One region of the Actinomadura sp. NPDC048955 genome, then DNA from elsewhere that is predicted to be linked to it. Evidence: predicted binding sites of a transcription regulator. Region 1 holds the regulator's gene; each other region holds the start of a gene.
What was found. The regulator HrcA, encoded in region 1, represses chaperone genes, less so after heat shock. The targets are predictions, from matches to a motif close to TTGGCACTCTCNNNNNGAGAGTGCCAA.
Positions count from the first base shown of each region.

Region 1 (5,183 bases):
ACCTCCACGACGCCCGTGCCGCCGAGCAAGCCCACCGAGCAGCCGACGCCGTCCGAGACGAGCGAGCCCGCGGTGACGACCGAGCAGGGCCCCGCCACCACGCCGTGACGAAGCCCGCCGGCGCTACCAGCGGCCGGTGGCGGCCAGAAGCACGCTGGCCGCCGCGACGCCCGCCGTCGAGGTGCGCAGGACGGTCGGGCCGAGCCGCGCAGGACGCCCGCCCGCGGCGCCGAAGCGTTCCAGCTCGTCCTCGCTGATCCCGCCCTCGGGGCCGACCACGAGGACGATGTCGCCCCGCGCGGGCGGCTCCACGGCGCTCAGCGGCGCCTCGGCCTCCTCGTGCAGGACCAGGGCCAGTGACGCGCCGGCGATCCGCTCGGCGACGTCCTCGGTGGACTCCAGCTCCGCCACCTCGGGCAGCCTGCTGCGCCGCGCCTGCTTGCCGGCCTCGCGGGCGGTCGCGCGCCAGCGCCCGAGGGCCTTGTCGCGGCGCTCCGGACGCCAGCGGGTGACGCAGCGGGACGCCGACCACGGGACGATCTCGTCCACGCCGACCTCGGTCATGGTCTCGACCGCGAGCTCGCCCCGGTCGCCCTTGGGGAGGGCCTGGACGACCACGAGGCGGGGCGCGGGCGGCGGCTCCCGGTGCCGGGCCCGCACGTCCAGCGTGAGGGACGCCCGGTCGGCCGCGGCGACGACGCACTCGGCCAGGAGGCCCTCGCCGTCGGTCAGGTCGACCCGCTCCCCCGGCCGCAGCCGCCGCACGGCCGCCGCGTGCCGTCCCTCGGGCCCGTCCAGCAGGACGCGGTCTCGCTCCAGCGCGTCCGTCCCGGCGAGAAAGACCGGCGGGCTCACCCGAGCCGTCCGAGGGACGCGGAGTCCCGGCCGACGTCGCCCATCCCTGCCACCGTGCTCCTCAATCGCCGCGGCGGCCCTCCCGGTAGGCCGCCGCCACCTCGCTTCAGTGCTGGTTGAAGACGTCCTTGAGGCGGGAGAACACGCCGCGCTGCCCGGGGGCGAACCTGCCGGGCGGGCGCTCCTCGCCGCGCAGCACCGCGAGCCGCCGCAGCAGCTCCTCCTGCTCCTCGTCGAGCTTGTGCGGCGTCTCCACGTTGACGTGGATCATCAGGTCGCCGCGGCCGCTCTCGTTGAGGTGCCGGACGCCCCGGTTGTAGAGCGTGATGACCTGCCCCGACTGCGTGCCGGGCTTGATGTCGACGCTCTCGGCGGCGTCCAGCGTCTCGATGGTGACGCTGGTGCCGAGCGCCGCCGCCGTCATCGGGATCTCGACCGTGCAGTGCAGGTCGTCGCCCTCCCGCTCGAAGATCGCGTGGGGCTTCTCCACGATCTCCAGGAACAGGTCGCCGGGCGGGCCGCCGCCCGGGCCCACCTCGCCCTCGCCGGCGAGCTGGATGTGGATGCCGTTCTCCACGCCGGCCGGGATCTTGACCTTGACGGTGCGCCGGGTGCGGACCCGGCCGTCGCCGGAGCACTCGGTGCACGGGTTGCGGATCACCGATCCGAAGCCGCCGCACGCCGGGCACGGCCGCGCCGTCATGACCTGGCCGAGGAACGAGCGCTGGACCTGCTGCACCTCGCCGCGGCCGTGGCACGTCTCACACGTGTCGGGGTGGGTGCCGGGCGCGCAGCCCGACCCCTCGCAGGTCGTGCAGGCCACCGCCGTGTCGATGGACAGCTCCCGGGTGGTGCCGAACGCCGTCTCCGCGAGGTCGAGCTCGACCCGCAGCGTCGCGTTGCGGCCGCGCCGGGCGCGCGACCGCGGGCCCCGCGAGGTCGCGGTGCCGAAGAAGGCGTCCATGATGTCGCTGAACGGGAACCCGGCGCCGCCGAACCCGCCGGCGCCCGCCCCGCCCGCGGACGCGAACGGGTCCGCGCCGAGGTCGTACATCTCGCGCTTCTTGGGGTCGGAGAGCACCTCGTAGGCCTGGGTGATCTCCTTGAACCGCTCCTGGGTCTCCGGATCCGGGTTGACGTCCGGGTGGAGTTCCCGCGCGAGCCGGCGGTAGGCCTTCTTGACCTCGTCGGCGCTGGCGTCCCGCCGGACGCCCAGGGTCGCGTAGTAGTCGTTCGCCACTTACGACCCCGCCAGGATCTGTCCCACGTAGCGTGCCACTGCCCGTACCGCTCCCATCGTGCTGGGGTAATCCATGCGTGTCGGCCCGAGCACTCCCAGCCGGGCCAGAGTGAGGTCGCCCACCCCGTAGTCGGCGGCGACGACCGAGGTCGACTTGAGCCCCAGGTCGGGGTTCTCGGTGCCGATCCGCACCGTAACTGTAGAGGAGTCGCCGGTCTCGCCGAGCAGCCGCATGAGGACCACCTGCTCCTCCAGCGCCACCAGCACCTCCCGCAGGCTCTGCGAGAAGTCCACGGCGGCGAGGTTGGCCGCCCCGGCGAAAACGATCTTCTCCTCGTGCTTCTCGACGAGCGTCTCCAGCAGCACCGACAGCACCGCCGCCGCGACCGGGCGCTCGTCCGGGCCCACCTTGTCGGGCAGGTCCGCGACGGCCGCCGGGACCTCGCCGAAGCCGAGCCCGTCCAGGCACGTGTTGAGCAACGCCCGCAGGTGCCCGATCGATTCCTCGGAGATCTTCCCGGTCTCGATGACGCGCTGCTCCACCCGGCCGGTGTTGGTGATCAGGACGAGCAGCAGCCGCCCCTCCGCGACCGGGACCAGCTCCACGTGCCGCACCGCCGAGCGGGTCAGCGACGGGTACTGCACCACCGCGACCTGCCGGGTCAGCTGCGCGAGCAGCCGCACCGTCCGGCCGACGACGTCGTCGAGGTCGTACGCCCCGGACAGGAACGTCTCGATGGCGCGGCGCTCGGCGATCGACAGCGGCTTGATCGTGGAGAGCCGGTCGACGAAGAGCCGGTAGCCCTTGTCGGTGGGGACGCGCCCGGCGCTGGTGTGGGGCTGGGCGATGTAGCCCTGCTCCTCCAGCACCGCCATGTCGTTGCGGATGGTCGCGGGCGAGACCCCGAGGTTGTGCCGGTCGGCCAGCGCCTTGGAGCCCACCGGCTCGTTGGTGGAGACGTAGTCCTCGACGATGGCGCGCAGGACCGCTAGTTTCCGGTCGTCCAGCACGATGTCACCTCCTTCGTCGGGCCGGCCGTGCTACTGGCACTCCATGCTTTCGAGTGCCAAGTCTACGGCCCGGAAGGCCCGGCTGGAGCGCCCCCTCGTTCTCCGCATGGCTGCGTGATCCTACCCGGCGGGCGGAACGGCGCCACGCCGAGGAACGCGGGGCGCCGCCGCGCGGGCGTCCCGCCCGGTTAATGTGCGGACCTGTGCGGAGTAAGAACTACGGAAACGACGTGCTGGGCGGCGACTGGCGCAGGCCCCGCAAGGGGCAGATCCCCGAGGTCCCCGCCGAGCCGGGCCTGGTCGCCGAAGACCCCGACAGCGGTTTCTGCGGTGCCGTGGTGGGCTGCGACAAGTTCGGCGTCACCCTGGAGGACCGGTTCGGCAAGCGCCGGGTGTTCCCGCTGACCAGGTCCGGGTTCCTCATCGACGGCAAGCCGGTCACCCTCGTCCGGCCGGCCGCCGCGCCCGCCGGCCCCGCGCGGTCCGCCTCGGGCTCGATCGCCGTCCAGGGGCTGAGGGCGCAGGTCGCCAAGGAGAGCCGCATCTACGTGGAGGGCCTCCACGACGCCGAGCTGGTCGAGAAGATCTGGGGCCACGACCTCCGCGTCGAGGGCGTCGTCGTCGAGTACCTCGAAGGCGTCGACGACCTGCCCGCGATCGTCGACGAGTTCGCCCCCGAGGAGGGACGGCGGCTCGGCGTCCTGGTCGACCACCTCGTGGAGGGGTCCAAGGAGTCCCGGATCGCCGCCCAGGTCACCTCGCCGTACGTCCTCGTCGCCGGTCACCCGTTCATCGACATCTGGGAGGCCGTCAAGCCCGCGGCCGTCGGCATCCGCGCCTGGCCCCGCATCCCCCGGGGCATCCCCTGGAAGGAAGGCGTGGTCGCCGAACTCGGCTGGGGCGACGACACGGGCGCCGCCTGGAAACGCATCCTCGGGTCGGTGAACACCTTCACCGACCTGGAACCCGCCCTCCTGGGCCGCGTAGAGGAACTCATCGACTTCGTGACGGTGTAGGCCCAGGCGTCCTTCACGCGGGTCTTCGGCGGCCGGTCAGGTCAGGGCTCGGACTACCGCGTCGGCCAGGAGGCGGCCTTTCAGGGTGAGGATGGCTCGGCCCTGTTCGTAGGGCGCGGGCTCGATCAGGCCGTCGGCAATGGCTCCGCGCGCGGCCTCGTCGTCCAGGAGGTGGGTGGGACAGCCCTGGGCGAGGCGCAGTTCGAGCATGACGCGTTCGATGTGCCGGTCCTCGTCCGTGAGGATCTCCCGGGCGTGGGCGGGGGTGGTGCCCTCGGCGAGACGGGCGGCGTAGGCGGCGGGATGCTTGACGTTCCACCAGCGGGTGCCGCCCACGTGGCTGTGGGCGCCCGGGCCGACGCCCCACCAGTCGGCGCCCGTCCAGTAGAGCATGTTGTGCCGGCAGGCGGCGCGCGGGTCGGCGGCCCAGTTGGAGATCTCGTACCAGTGCAGTCCGTGGCCGCTGAGCAGCTCGTCGGCGATCAGGTACCGGTCGGCCATGGCGTCGTCGTCCGGGGCGGTCAGTTCGCCGCGCCTCACCTGCGCCGCCAGGCGGGTGCCCTCCTCGACGATCAGCGCGTAGGCGGACACGTGGTCGGGTTCCGCCGCCAGCGCCGCCTCCAGGGACCCTCTCCAGTCGTCGTCGGTCTCCCCCGGCGTTCCGTAGATGAGGTCGAGGTTGATGTGCTCGAAGCCCGCCTTGCGCGTCCACTCGACGACCTGCGGGACGCGTCCGGGCGTGTGCGAACGCTCCAGGACGGCCAGGACGTGCTCGCGCGCGCTCTGCATGCCGTACGAGACGCGCGTGAACCCGGCTTCGCGGAGCTTGCCGACGTACACCTCGTCCACCGACTCGGGGTTGGCCTCGGTGGTGACCTCCGCGCCCGGGGCGAGCCCGAACTCGGCGTCGATCGCGGACAGGACGCGGCCCAGGTCGTCCGGTGAGAGGAGGGTCGGGGTACCGCCGCCCACGAAGACGGTCTCCACGGGCAGGTCCACGTCGCCGAGCACTCGCCGGGCCATCCGGACCTCGCGGATCGCGGTGTCGGCGTAGGAGTCGC
Region 1 is NZ_JBEZJI010000007.1:85,405-90,587, reverse strand. It holds gene AB0C84_RS09800 (hypothetical protein) at 1-108, shown strand, start outside; gene AB0C84_RS09795 (16S rRNA (uracil(1498)-N(3))-methyltransferase) at 124-855, opposite strand; gene dnaJ (molecular chaperone DnaJ) at 962-2,095, opposite strand; gene hrcA (heat-inducible transcriptional repressor HrcA) at 2,096-3,106, opposite strand; gene AB0C84_RS09780 (DUF3097 domain-containing protein) at 3,310-4,122, shown strand; gene hemW (radical SAM family heme chaperone HemW) at 4,159-5,183, opposite strand, start outside.

Region 2 (5,183 bases), on a different contig from region 1:
GCATCGACGTCGCCGCGTGGGCGGCGGCGGGCGTGCCCGTGGCCAACGCGGCGGGCTTCAACGCGCGCGGGGTCGCGGAGTGGGCGGTCGGCGCGGCGTTCGCGCTGTGCCGCAACCTCGCGCGGGGCGACCGCGCCGTCCGCGCGGGCGGATGGCCGCAGATGGAGATGGCGGCGCTCGGCCCGCGCGAGATCCACACGCAGCGGGTCGGCGTCGTCGGGTTCGGCGCGATCGGCGCGGAGGCCGCGCGGCTGTTCGCGGCCCTGGGCTGCGCGGTCTCGTACTGGACGAGGCGGAGGCGTCCCGAGGCGGCGGCGACGTACCGGGAACTGGACGACCTCATGGCGACGTCCGACGTTCTCGTCCTCGCCTTGCCGCTGACAGAGGAGACAAGGGGGCTGATAGGTCCGGAGCGTCTCGCCCTGCTGCCGGACAGGGCACTGCTGGTGAACGTGGCGCGCGGGGGCATCGCGCCTGACGGCGCCGTCCTCGCCGCGCTGGAGTCGGGACGCCTGGCCGGGGCGGCCCTGGACGTGTTCGAGCAGGAGCCCCTTCCGGAGGGGCACCCGCTGCGTTCCCGCGAGGACGTCCTGTTGTCGCCGCACACGGCGGGGGCGTCCGTCCAGTCGCAGCTGAACCTGCTCGGGATGGTGCGCGACAACGTCACCGCGGCCGTACAGGGACGAGACGTACAGAACGTAGTGAACGGGATCAATCCGCAGGTCATCCGGCGATAGCGGCCATCCCGGACACGCCGTCCCTCAATCGTAAATATGCGATTCGCCCGTGAATCTGTAGGATTCCTAAACGATCAACTTTGACGACCCCGAAGGGTGGGATGTGCACCTCGACATCTGGCTACTCCTCGGGGCCACGCTCGTACTCAGCGCCATCGTCGCGGTCCGGCTGTCACACCAGGCGGGCCTCCCCACGCTGCTGGCGTACATGGGTCTCGGCCTTCTCGTCGGCGAGTCCGGCCCCCTCCACATCCGTTTCGACAACGCGGAACTGGCCGAGACGCTCGGCCTCGCGGCCCTCGTGCTCATCCTCGCCGAGGGCGGCGTCACCACCAGCTGGCGGCGCGTACGGCCCTCGGTGCCGGCCGCGCTCAGCGTCTCCACCCTCGGCACGCTGATCAGCATCCTCGTCGTGGCCCTGTCCGCCATGTGGCTCATCGACATGGAGTGGCGCCCGGCGTTCCTGCTCGCCGCCGTGCTCGCCCCCACCGACGCGGCCGCGGTGTTCTCGGTGCTGCGCCGGCTGCCCCTGCCGTCCCGGCTGACGGGCCTGCTGGAGGCCGAGTCCGGCTTCAACGACGCCCCCGTCGTGATCATCGTGGTGACGCTCAGCGCCCACAGCACGGCCCCCAACCTCGCCGAACTGCTCGGCGTCATGGTCTACGAGCTCGTCGCGGGCGGGATCGTCGGCGTCGCCATCGGCTGGCTGGGCGCGCAGGCGCTGCGCCGCGTCGCGCTCCCCGCGTCCGGCCTCTACCCGATCGCCGTCCTGTCGCTGTCCATCGGCTCCTACGGGGCCGCCTCCCTGATGCACGCCAGCGGGTTCCTCGCCGTCTACGTCAGCGCCCTCGTCCTCGGGAACGCGCGACTGCCGCACCGGCCCGCCACCCGGGGCTTCGCCGAGGGCGTCGGATGGCTCGCGCAGATCGGGCTGTTCGTGATGCTGGGCCTGCTGGCCGACCCCGGCGACCTCCCCGGCCAGATCCTGCCGGCGCTCATCGTCGGCTTCGTCCTGCTGCTGGTGGCCCGCCCCCTGTCGGTCGTGCTGTCCACGATCGGGTTCCGGCTGTCGTGGGGCGAGAAGCTCTTCGCGTCCTGGGCGGGCCTGCGGGGCGCCGTCCCGATCGTCCTGGCCACCATCCCGATGGTCGCGGAGGTGGAGCACGCCGACCGGCTCTTCGCGATCGTCTTCAACATCGTCGTCGTGTTCACCCTGCTCCAGGGGCCGACGCTGCCGCTGGCCTCGCGGCTGTTCGGGCTGAAGAGCGACGAGCAGACCCGCGAGCTGGACGTCGAGGCGGCGCCGCTGGAGGAGCTGCACGCCGACCTGCTGGAGGTGCGGATCCCCTCCGACTCGCTGATGAGCGGCGTGGAGATCTTCGAGCTGCGGCTGCCGCCCGGCGCGTCGATCACCCTCGTCGTGCGGGACGGGGCGAGCTTCGTGCCCGAGCCCACCACGCCCCTGCAGGCGGGCGACACCCTGCTGGTCGTGACCACCGCCGAGGTGCGCGAGGCCACCGAGCGCAGGCTGCGCGCGGTCAGCCGCAAGGGCAGGCTGGCGGGCTGGTTCGGCGAGAAGGGCCAGTGACCCCCGCGGCGCGCCGGGGCCTTCGCCCTGCCCAGGCCTCGCGGCGCGCCGCCTGGGAACATCCCGGGGGCGAATCCTGTTCCACGCATGGGTACCATTAGCAGTCGTCTAGAGTGAGTGCCAGTCCGGCTCGCGCCGGGCTGAGTCAGCGAGGAGGAACCGTGCCGACGTATCAGTACGTTTGCACCGAGTGCGGCGAGCCTCTAGAGGTCGTGCAGAAGTTCAGCGACGACGCGCTGACCGAGTGCCCGGCGTGCACCGGCAGGCTCCGCAAGGTCTTCTCCGCCGCGGGGATCATCTTCAAGGGCTCGGGCTTCTACCGCACCGACAGCCGCGGCTCCGGCAAGTCGTCCACCACCGCGGGGGCGTCGTCGAACGGCTCCTCCAACGGGTCGTCCAGCGGCTCTTCCGGCGACTCGGGCGGTTCCTCTGGCGACTCCGCCAAGTCCGACTCGTCCTCGAAGTCCTCCGACTCGTCGTCGTCCTCTTCGACCGGCAAGTCGTCGTCCGCCGAAAAGGTCGCCTGACCTTCTAGGCATCTCCGCTCGCACCGGGGGATCCGCTCGGATCCCCCGGCTTTCGTCGTACCCGGAAGCCGTCGCCTACATCTCCAGGGGTAGGCGGCGGCTTTCGCTTGCCTCATGAGACGTAGCGCAGGTCCGTCCTGACGCCGGAGGCGCGGGGGGATGCGGTTCGCAACGATTGAGAAGACAGGGAGGAACCCCTCATCTCGGCAGGGGCCCTCCCCCGCGAAGCCCGCCACCTGCGGCGCTTCCGTGATTCGCGATATTACTTGACATCTCTCGGACAACGAGAGACTCTTACGGCGAACGCGACATATCTCAATATCGCCCGGTGCACACCAGGAGAGGAACCATGAGCGCACCTAGCCCGGCTCCCCCGAGGCCGCGGACACACCGCCTGGCCGGACTGATCGCCGGACGGCGCACGAAATGGGCCGTCCTGGCCCTGTGGGTCGTCCTGCTGGCCGCTCTCGGCCCCCTCGCCGGCAAGCTCGGCGACGTCGAGAAGAACGACGCCGCGTCCTGGCTGCCCGCCGGGGCCGAGTCCACCCGGGTCGTGGAGTTGCAGGAGCGGTTCCGCAAGGACGAGACGATGCTCGCCGTCATCGTCTACGAGCGGTCCGGCGGGATCACCGCGGCGGACAAGGCCAAGGCCGAGTCCGACGTCGCCGCCTTCCAGAAGCTGCCCGGAGCGCAGAAGGCCCAGGGGCCGTTCCCGTCCAAGGACGGCAAGGCCCTGCAGACCCTCGTGCCCCTGACGGACGAGGACCTCACCGCCGCCGTCGACCAGGCGCGCGACCTCGCCGAGCGCGGACCCCCCGGACTGGCCTCGCACGTCACCGGCCCCGCCGGCGGCGGCGCCGACCAGTTCGAGGTCTTCCAGAGCCTGGACGGCTTCCTGCTCATGGCCGCCGGTCTCGTCGTCATCGTCCTGCTGCTGTTCATCTACCGCAGCCCCGTCCTGTGGTTCGTCCCAGTCCTGAGCGCCGTCTTCGCCCTGGGGCTCGCCCAGTCGACCGTGTACCTGCTCGCCAAGTACGCGGACCTCACCGTCAACGGCCAGAGCGCCGGCATCCTGACCGTCCTCGTCTTCGGTGTCGCCACCGACTACGCCCTGCTGCTCGTCGCCCGCTACAGGGAAGAACTGCACCGGCACGAGGACCGGCACGAAGCCATGGCCTACGCGCTGCACCGCGCCGCGCCCGCCGTCATCGCCTCCGCCGCCACCGTGGCCGTCGGCCTGCTGTGCCTGCTGCTCGCCGACATGAACTCCACCGCCGGGATGGGCCCCGTGGCCGCCGCAGGCGTCCTCACCGCGCTCGCCGCCATGACGACCCTCCTGCCCGCCCTTCTGGTCATCTGCGGCCGCTGGCTGTTCTGGCCGCTCATCCCCCGCTACGACGCCAAGTACCTCGAGCCCGAGGCCTACGAGGCCGAGCACGGCGTCTGGAGCCGTGTGGCGGGGATGGTGGGCAAGCGCCCGCGCGCGCTCTGGGCCGTGACCATGCTCGGCCTCATCGTCCTCACCCTCGGGCTGGGCTCGCTCAAGGCGGACGGCCTGTCGGACGCCGGCCAGTTCACCGGCAAGCCCGACTCGGTGAAGGGCTCGGAGGTCATCGCACGGCACTACGCCGCCGGTTCCGGCTCCCCCGCCCTCGTCATCGGCAAGGCCCCCGCGTCCGACCAGCTCGCCCGGGCCGTGCGGGGGACGCCGGGCGTCGCCGAAGTCAGCGACCCCGTCACCGCGGGCGGCCTGGTCAAGTACGAGGCGACGGCGAAGGACGCCGCCGACAGCCAGGCCGCGCGCGCGACAATCGACCGGCTGCGGGACGCGGTGCACGCCGTCCCGTCCGCGGACGCCAAGGTCGGCGGCACGACCGCGACATACCTGGACATCAAACGCGCCTCCACCCGCGATAACAAGGTCATCATCCCGATCGTGCTGGCCGTGGTGCTGCTCATCCTCATCGCGCTGCTGCGCGCCGTCGTCGCGCCGCTGCTGATGATGGGCACCGTGGTGCTGTCGTTCCTCGCCTCGCTCGGCGCCTGCGCGGTCATCTTCGAGCACGTCTTCGGGTTCGAGGGCACCGACTCCGGATTCCCCCTGCTGGCCTTCATCTTCCTCGTCGCGCTGGGGGTCGACTACAACATCTTCCTGATGCACCGCGTCCGGGAGGAGTCGCAGGCCCTCGGCACGCGGCGCGGCATCCAGCGGGGCCTCACCGTCACCGGCGGTGTGATCACCTCGGCCGGGCTCGTGCTCGCGGCCACCTTCGCGTCCATGGTCACGCTGCCGCTGGTGTTCATGGTCGAGATGGGCTTCGCGGTCGCGTT
Region 2 is NZ_JBEZJI010000048.1:64,456-69,638, forward strand. It holds gene AB0C84_RS33640 (NAD(P)-dependent oxidoreductase) at 1-737, shown strand, start outside; gene AB0C84_RS33645 (potassium/proton antiporter) at 841-2,325, shown strand; gene AB0C84_RS33650 (FmdB family zinc ribbon protein) at 2,487-2,852, shown strand; gene AB0C84_RS33655 (MMPL family transporter) at 3,202-5,183, shown strand, end outside.
Region 2: the regulator HrcA is predicted to act here: its motif matches at 2,423-2,449, upstream of AB0C84_RS33650 (FmdB family zinc ribbon protein).

Region 3 (5,183 bases), on a different contig from region 1:
TATCCGAGAGGTGGGTGTCGGACGAGAGGAGGGTGGCTCGCCGCCGCACGTCGCCGGCCAGCCCGCCCAGCCAGAGGGCCGCCTCCTTGACGTCACCCCCGACCGAGACCCACTCGGCCTCTGCGTCGTCCGGGACGGCCTCATGCGGGATGCCCGGCGCGACCTTCACGCAGGCCGCGGGCGCCTGGCCGGCCATGGCCAGGACGACGTCGAACGGCGGCTCATAAGAGCGGGGATCGAAGACGCGGCCCCGTGTGGTGCGACGTCCAGGGTCGGCGAAAACCGCGTCGAATCCGGACGGATCCTCCTTGGTGGCGTCCCCGACCCGTACGGAGGCCAGGCCGTCCAGCCCGAAGACCGCCACGTTGGCGCGGGCCACCTCAGCGGTCAACGGGTCCAGTTCCACGCCCACTCCGGCCAGGCCCGCGCGCGCTCGGGCGATGAGGTCGGCGCCTATCCCGCATCCCAGCTCCAGCACGCGCCCGGCGGGCAGCCGGTCGGCGAACCGTCCGGCGCGGTAGGCCGCCACGCTCGCGCGGGTCGACTGCTCAAGCCCCGCCTGCGTGAAGTACATGCGGTCGGCCTCGGCGCCGAACTTGGCCCGGGCCCTTCTCCGCAACCGGACCTGCGTCAGCGCGGCGGCCACGAGCGGCGGATCGTGCCGCTCGCGCAGCCGCGACGCCGTGGCGAGCAGGCCGTCCTCGCTCACGTCCGCCTCGGCCGCCTCCTGGAGGAGCGCCTGGCCGGAGGGAGTGTGCAGGGCCCGGAACGCCGCGATGTCCATAGGGTGGAAGTTAGCGGCAGGGCCGGTGGCCGGCCGCCGGTGAACGTCCGGAGACGGCCGCGGGGCGGGCTCGTGTCCGTGTTGACGGGCCAACGGGCACGGAATAGTCTCGCGGTTGGCACTCTCAAGGGTAGAGTGCCAACTACAGCGACGAAGGTCGGTCTGGCACCCGCGACGGCAGGCCGGTCCAGGGTCGCCTCTTCTGTCACATGTGCTGGTCGGTCATCCATGGCCGGCCGAGGACCAATCGAAGGGGAGGTCAGATCGTGACGACCGCCACCAAGGTTGTTCTCAAGCCGCTTGAGGACCGCATCGTCGTCCAGCCGCTTGAGGCCGAGACCACCACCGCGTCGGGCCTGGTGATCCCGGACACCGCCAAGGAGAAGCCCCAGGAGGGCACCGTCCTTGCCGTTGGTCCGGGTCGCGTCGACGACAAGGGCGAGCGCGTCCCCGTCGACGTCAAGGTCGGCGAGGTCGTGCTCTACAGCAAGTACGGCGGCACCGAGGTCAAGTACAACGGCGAGGAGTACCTCGTCCTCTCGGCCCGCGACGTGCTCGCGGTCATCGAGAAGTAATCACCGAGACGTGATGCACCCGCCCCGGTCGGCGCCGCCTTCGGGCGGCCCGCCGGGGCGGATCGCGTGAAAGAGGAGTATCCGCATGGCGAAGATCCTGGAGTTCGAGGAGGACGCTCGCCGGGCTCTTGAGCGCGGCGTCAACGCTCTCGCGGACGCCGTCAAGGTGACGATCGGCCCGCGCGGCCGCAACGTCGTCATCGACAAGAAGTTCGGCGCGCCGACGATCACCAACGACGGCGTCACCATCGCCCGCGAGGTGGAGCTGGAGGACCCCTACGAGAACCTCGGGGCCCAGCTCGCCAAGGAAGTGGCGACCAAGACCAACGACATCGCGGGCGACGGCACCACCACGGCGACCGTCCTCGCGCAGGCGCTGGTCCGCGAAGGGACCCGCAACGTGGCGGCCGGCGCCTCGCCGCTCGCCCTCAAGCGCGGCATCGACGCGGCCGCCCAGTACGTCTCCGACCAGCTGCTGAAGACGGCGCGCGAGGTCGAGGAGAAGGGCGAGATCGCGCACGTCGCGACCATCTCCGCGCAGGACCCGCAGATCGGCGAGCTGATCGCCGAGGCGTTCGAGAAGGTCGGCAAGGACGGCGTCATCACCGTCGAGGAGGCCCACACGATGGGCCTCGAGCTGGAGTTCACCGAGGGCCTCCAGTTCGACAAGGGCTACCTGTCGCCGCACATGGTGACCGACCACGAGCGCATGGAGGCCGTCCTGGAGGACGCCTACGTGCTGATCGTGGACGGCAAGATCTCCAACGTGCAGGAGTTCCTGCCGCTGGCCGAGAAGGTCGCCCAGACCAAGAAGCCGCTGCTCGTGGTGGCCGAGGACGTCGAGGGCGAGGCCCTGGCGCTGCTGGTGGCCAACAAGATCCGCGGCACCTTCCTGTCCGTCGCGGTGAAGGCCCCCGGCTTCGGCGACCGCCGCAAGGCGATGCTCGGCGACATGGCCACCCTGACCGGCGGCCAGGTCGTCAGCGAGGCCATCGGCCTCAAGCTCGACTCGATCGGGCTGGAGGACCTCGGCCGCGCCCGCCGGATCACCGTCACCAAGGACGCCACCACCGTCGTCGACGGCGAGGGTGCGGCGGACGAGGTCTCCGCCCGGATCAACCAGATCAAGGTGGAGATCGAGAACAGCGACTCCGACTGGGACCGCGAGAAGCTGCAGGAGCGCCTGGCCAAGCTGGCCGGCGGCGTCTGCGTGCTGCGCGTCGGCGCCGCCACCGAGGTGGAGCTGAAGGAGAAGAAGCACCGCCTGGAGGACGCCATCTCGGCGACCCGCGCGGCCATCGAGGAGGGCATCGTCTCCGGCGGCGGCAGCGCCCTGGTGCACGTCGCCAAGGAGGGCTTCGGCGCCCTCGGCCTGTCCGGCGACGAGGCCACCGGCGCCGAGGCGGTCCGCCGCGCGCTGCCCGAGCCGCTGCGCTGGATCTCCGAGAACGCCGGCCAGGAGGGCTACGTCGTCGTCTCCAAGGTGGAGGAGCTGCAGGCCGGGCACGGCTACAACGCCGCCACCGGCGAGTACGGCGACCTGATCGCCCAGGGCGTCATCGACCCGGTGAAGGTCACCCGCTCGGCGGTCACCAACGCCGCCTCCATCGCGGGCATGCTGCTCACCACCGAGGCGCTCGTCGTCGACAAGCCGGAGGAGGCCGAGGAGGCCGCCGGCGGCGGTCACGGCCACGGCCACGGTCACGGCCACTGAGATCGGCCGACCCGGCGGGCCCGTCCCGCCGGGAGAGCGTAGGCGAGACCCCCGTCCGTCCGGGCGGGGGTCTCGCCGCGTCCGGGGTCCCGCCATGGAAAAGTCCGCCACGCCCGGCAGCGCGATGACCACGACGCGTAGTAACTCCAGGTTCGCTCCCGCACTGTGACCATTCCGTTGTAGAGGACAGTGGAGACACGCCCGGGGGTGCTGGGCATCATGCTTGACGTGACCGAGGGATGCTTCGCCGGGACCGTGACCGCGCGCGCCGCCGCCCCCTCGAACGGGCCCGCCCCTCCCTCGCCTCGCGACCCCGCCCGTTCGGCGCGGGCGCTGCGTGCCGCGGACTCCGGCGACGGCGACCTCAGGGAGCTGACCCATCTCGCCGTGCAGGGCGATCCGGGCGCCATCGAGGTCCTCATCGCCGAGGTGCGCCCCATGATCGTGCGGTACTGCCGGGCCCGGCTCGGCCGGGTCTCCGGGCAGTACCACATCGCCGACGACGTGGCGCAGGAGGTCTGCATCGCCGTCCTGTCGGCCCTTCCCCGCTACCGGGACATGGGCCGGCCGTTCGCGTCCTTCGTCTTCGGCATCGCCGCGCACAAGATCGCGGACGCGCTGCGCAGCGCGGTCCGCGCCGCCGTGCCCACCGAGGACCTGCCGGACGGTCCGGACGACCGCCCGGGCCCCGAGGAGACGGTGGTCCGCTACATCGAGGCGCAGCGCGCCCGCGACCTGCTCACCCGGCTTCCCGAGCACCAGCGCGAGCTGGTGCTGCTGCGGGTCGTCGCGGGCCTGTCGGCGGAGGAGACCGGTAATGTGCTGGGCATGTCCGCGGGGGCGGTACGGGTCGCGCAGCACCGGGCCCTGGCCCGGCTCCGTGCGATGGCCAGAGAGGAGTCGATCGCTTGACGGAGCGCGGCCCCCTCACCGGCCTGCGGGGCGCCCCGGATCCGGACGAGCCCGCCCGCTCCGGCGACGCTCCGGCGCAGGCTCCGCCGTCCCGCCCGCCCGCCGTCCCGCCCGTGGACCTGTCCGCCGTGCGCCGTACCGACGCGCTCTTCGAGGCGCTGGCGGCGCGGGACGCTGCCGGTTCCGCGGGCCCCGCTGAAGGTCCCGCCGCCGGCCCCGCGGAGGCGCCCGCCGGGGCCCGCCCCGCCGCCCCGCCGGACGACGACCGCGACCCCGCGGTGCGGCTCCTGCGCGCCCTGATCGTCGACGTCGACGAGCAGGCCTGCGACGCCCCCGGCCCGCCCGCCCCCTCGGGCCCCGGCCCGCGCCGCCGCGGGCCGCGCACCATCGTGGCCCTGGGCGTGGCCGGCGCCGTCCTCGCCAGCAGCGGCGTCGCGGCCGCGGGAGGCGGCGTCACCGAACGCACCACCGCCTCCCCGGCGCCGAGCGCCTCCGGCGTGGTGGAGGAGGCGGACCGCGCGGCCGACACGGCCGCCGGCATCCGCCGGAGGCCGCGGCCGCCCGCGCGCCCGGCCCCGGAGGCGGGACGTCCCGCGGCGCGCACGCCGTCCGGCGACCCTGAGCGCGGGGAGAACCGGCAGCTCAGGCGGCGCCCGGAGGGGCCCTCCCCCCGGCACCTGCCGCGCCGTCCTCCCCTCAGGCAGGAGGCCCCGACGATGTTCGCGGAGCCGGTGGAGAGTCCCGAGGCGCGGCCGACGGCCGACCCGAGGCCCCGCCTCGACGACCTGCGCCGGATCGCCCGCAAGCGCGCCCTCGAGTACCAGAACCGTCCGACCGGCGACTGACGGCCGCGGCGTGCGCGCCCGCCGCGTCAGGCCGGGTGCGCGCCCGCGCGGTCAGTTCTCGTCGCGGCCCTCTTCGCTGTCGATCACGCCGTCAACGTAGCCGCGGGCGTACTCCCAGCTGACGTAGTCGACCGGATCGGGGGACAGCGCGGGCTCGTGCACGCGGGGGAGGCCCTCGTCCAGCAGGTGGCGCAGGTTGCCGTGCAGCAGCTCCCAGTCGATGTAGTGCATCTTGCCGCAGTCGCCGCAGTCGACCGTGAGGCCCCGCACCCCGAGCGGCTCCAGCAGGGCCCGGAAGACCTCCAGGTCGGCGAGGTCGGCCAGCACGTCCTCCCGCTCCGTCACACTGAGCG
Region 3 is NZ_JBEZJI010000010.1:85,080-90,262, forward strand. It holds gene AB0C84_RS13170 (SAM-dependent methyltransferase) at 1-784, opposite strand, end outside; gene groES (co-chaperone GroES) at 1,048-1,359, shown strand; gene groL (chaperonin GroEL) at 1,445-3,073, shown strand; gene AB0C84_RS13185 (sigma-70 family RNA polymerase sigma factor) at 3,407-3,985, shown strand; gene AB0C84_RS13190 (hypothetical protein) at 3,982-4,830, shown strand; gene AB0C84_RS13195 (DUF5319 domain-containing protein) at 4,882-5,183, opposite strand, start outside.
Region 3: the regulator HrcA is predicted to act here: its motif matches at 900-926, upstream of groES (co-chaperone GroES).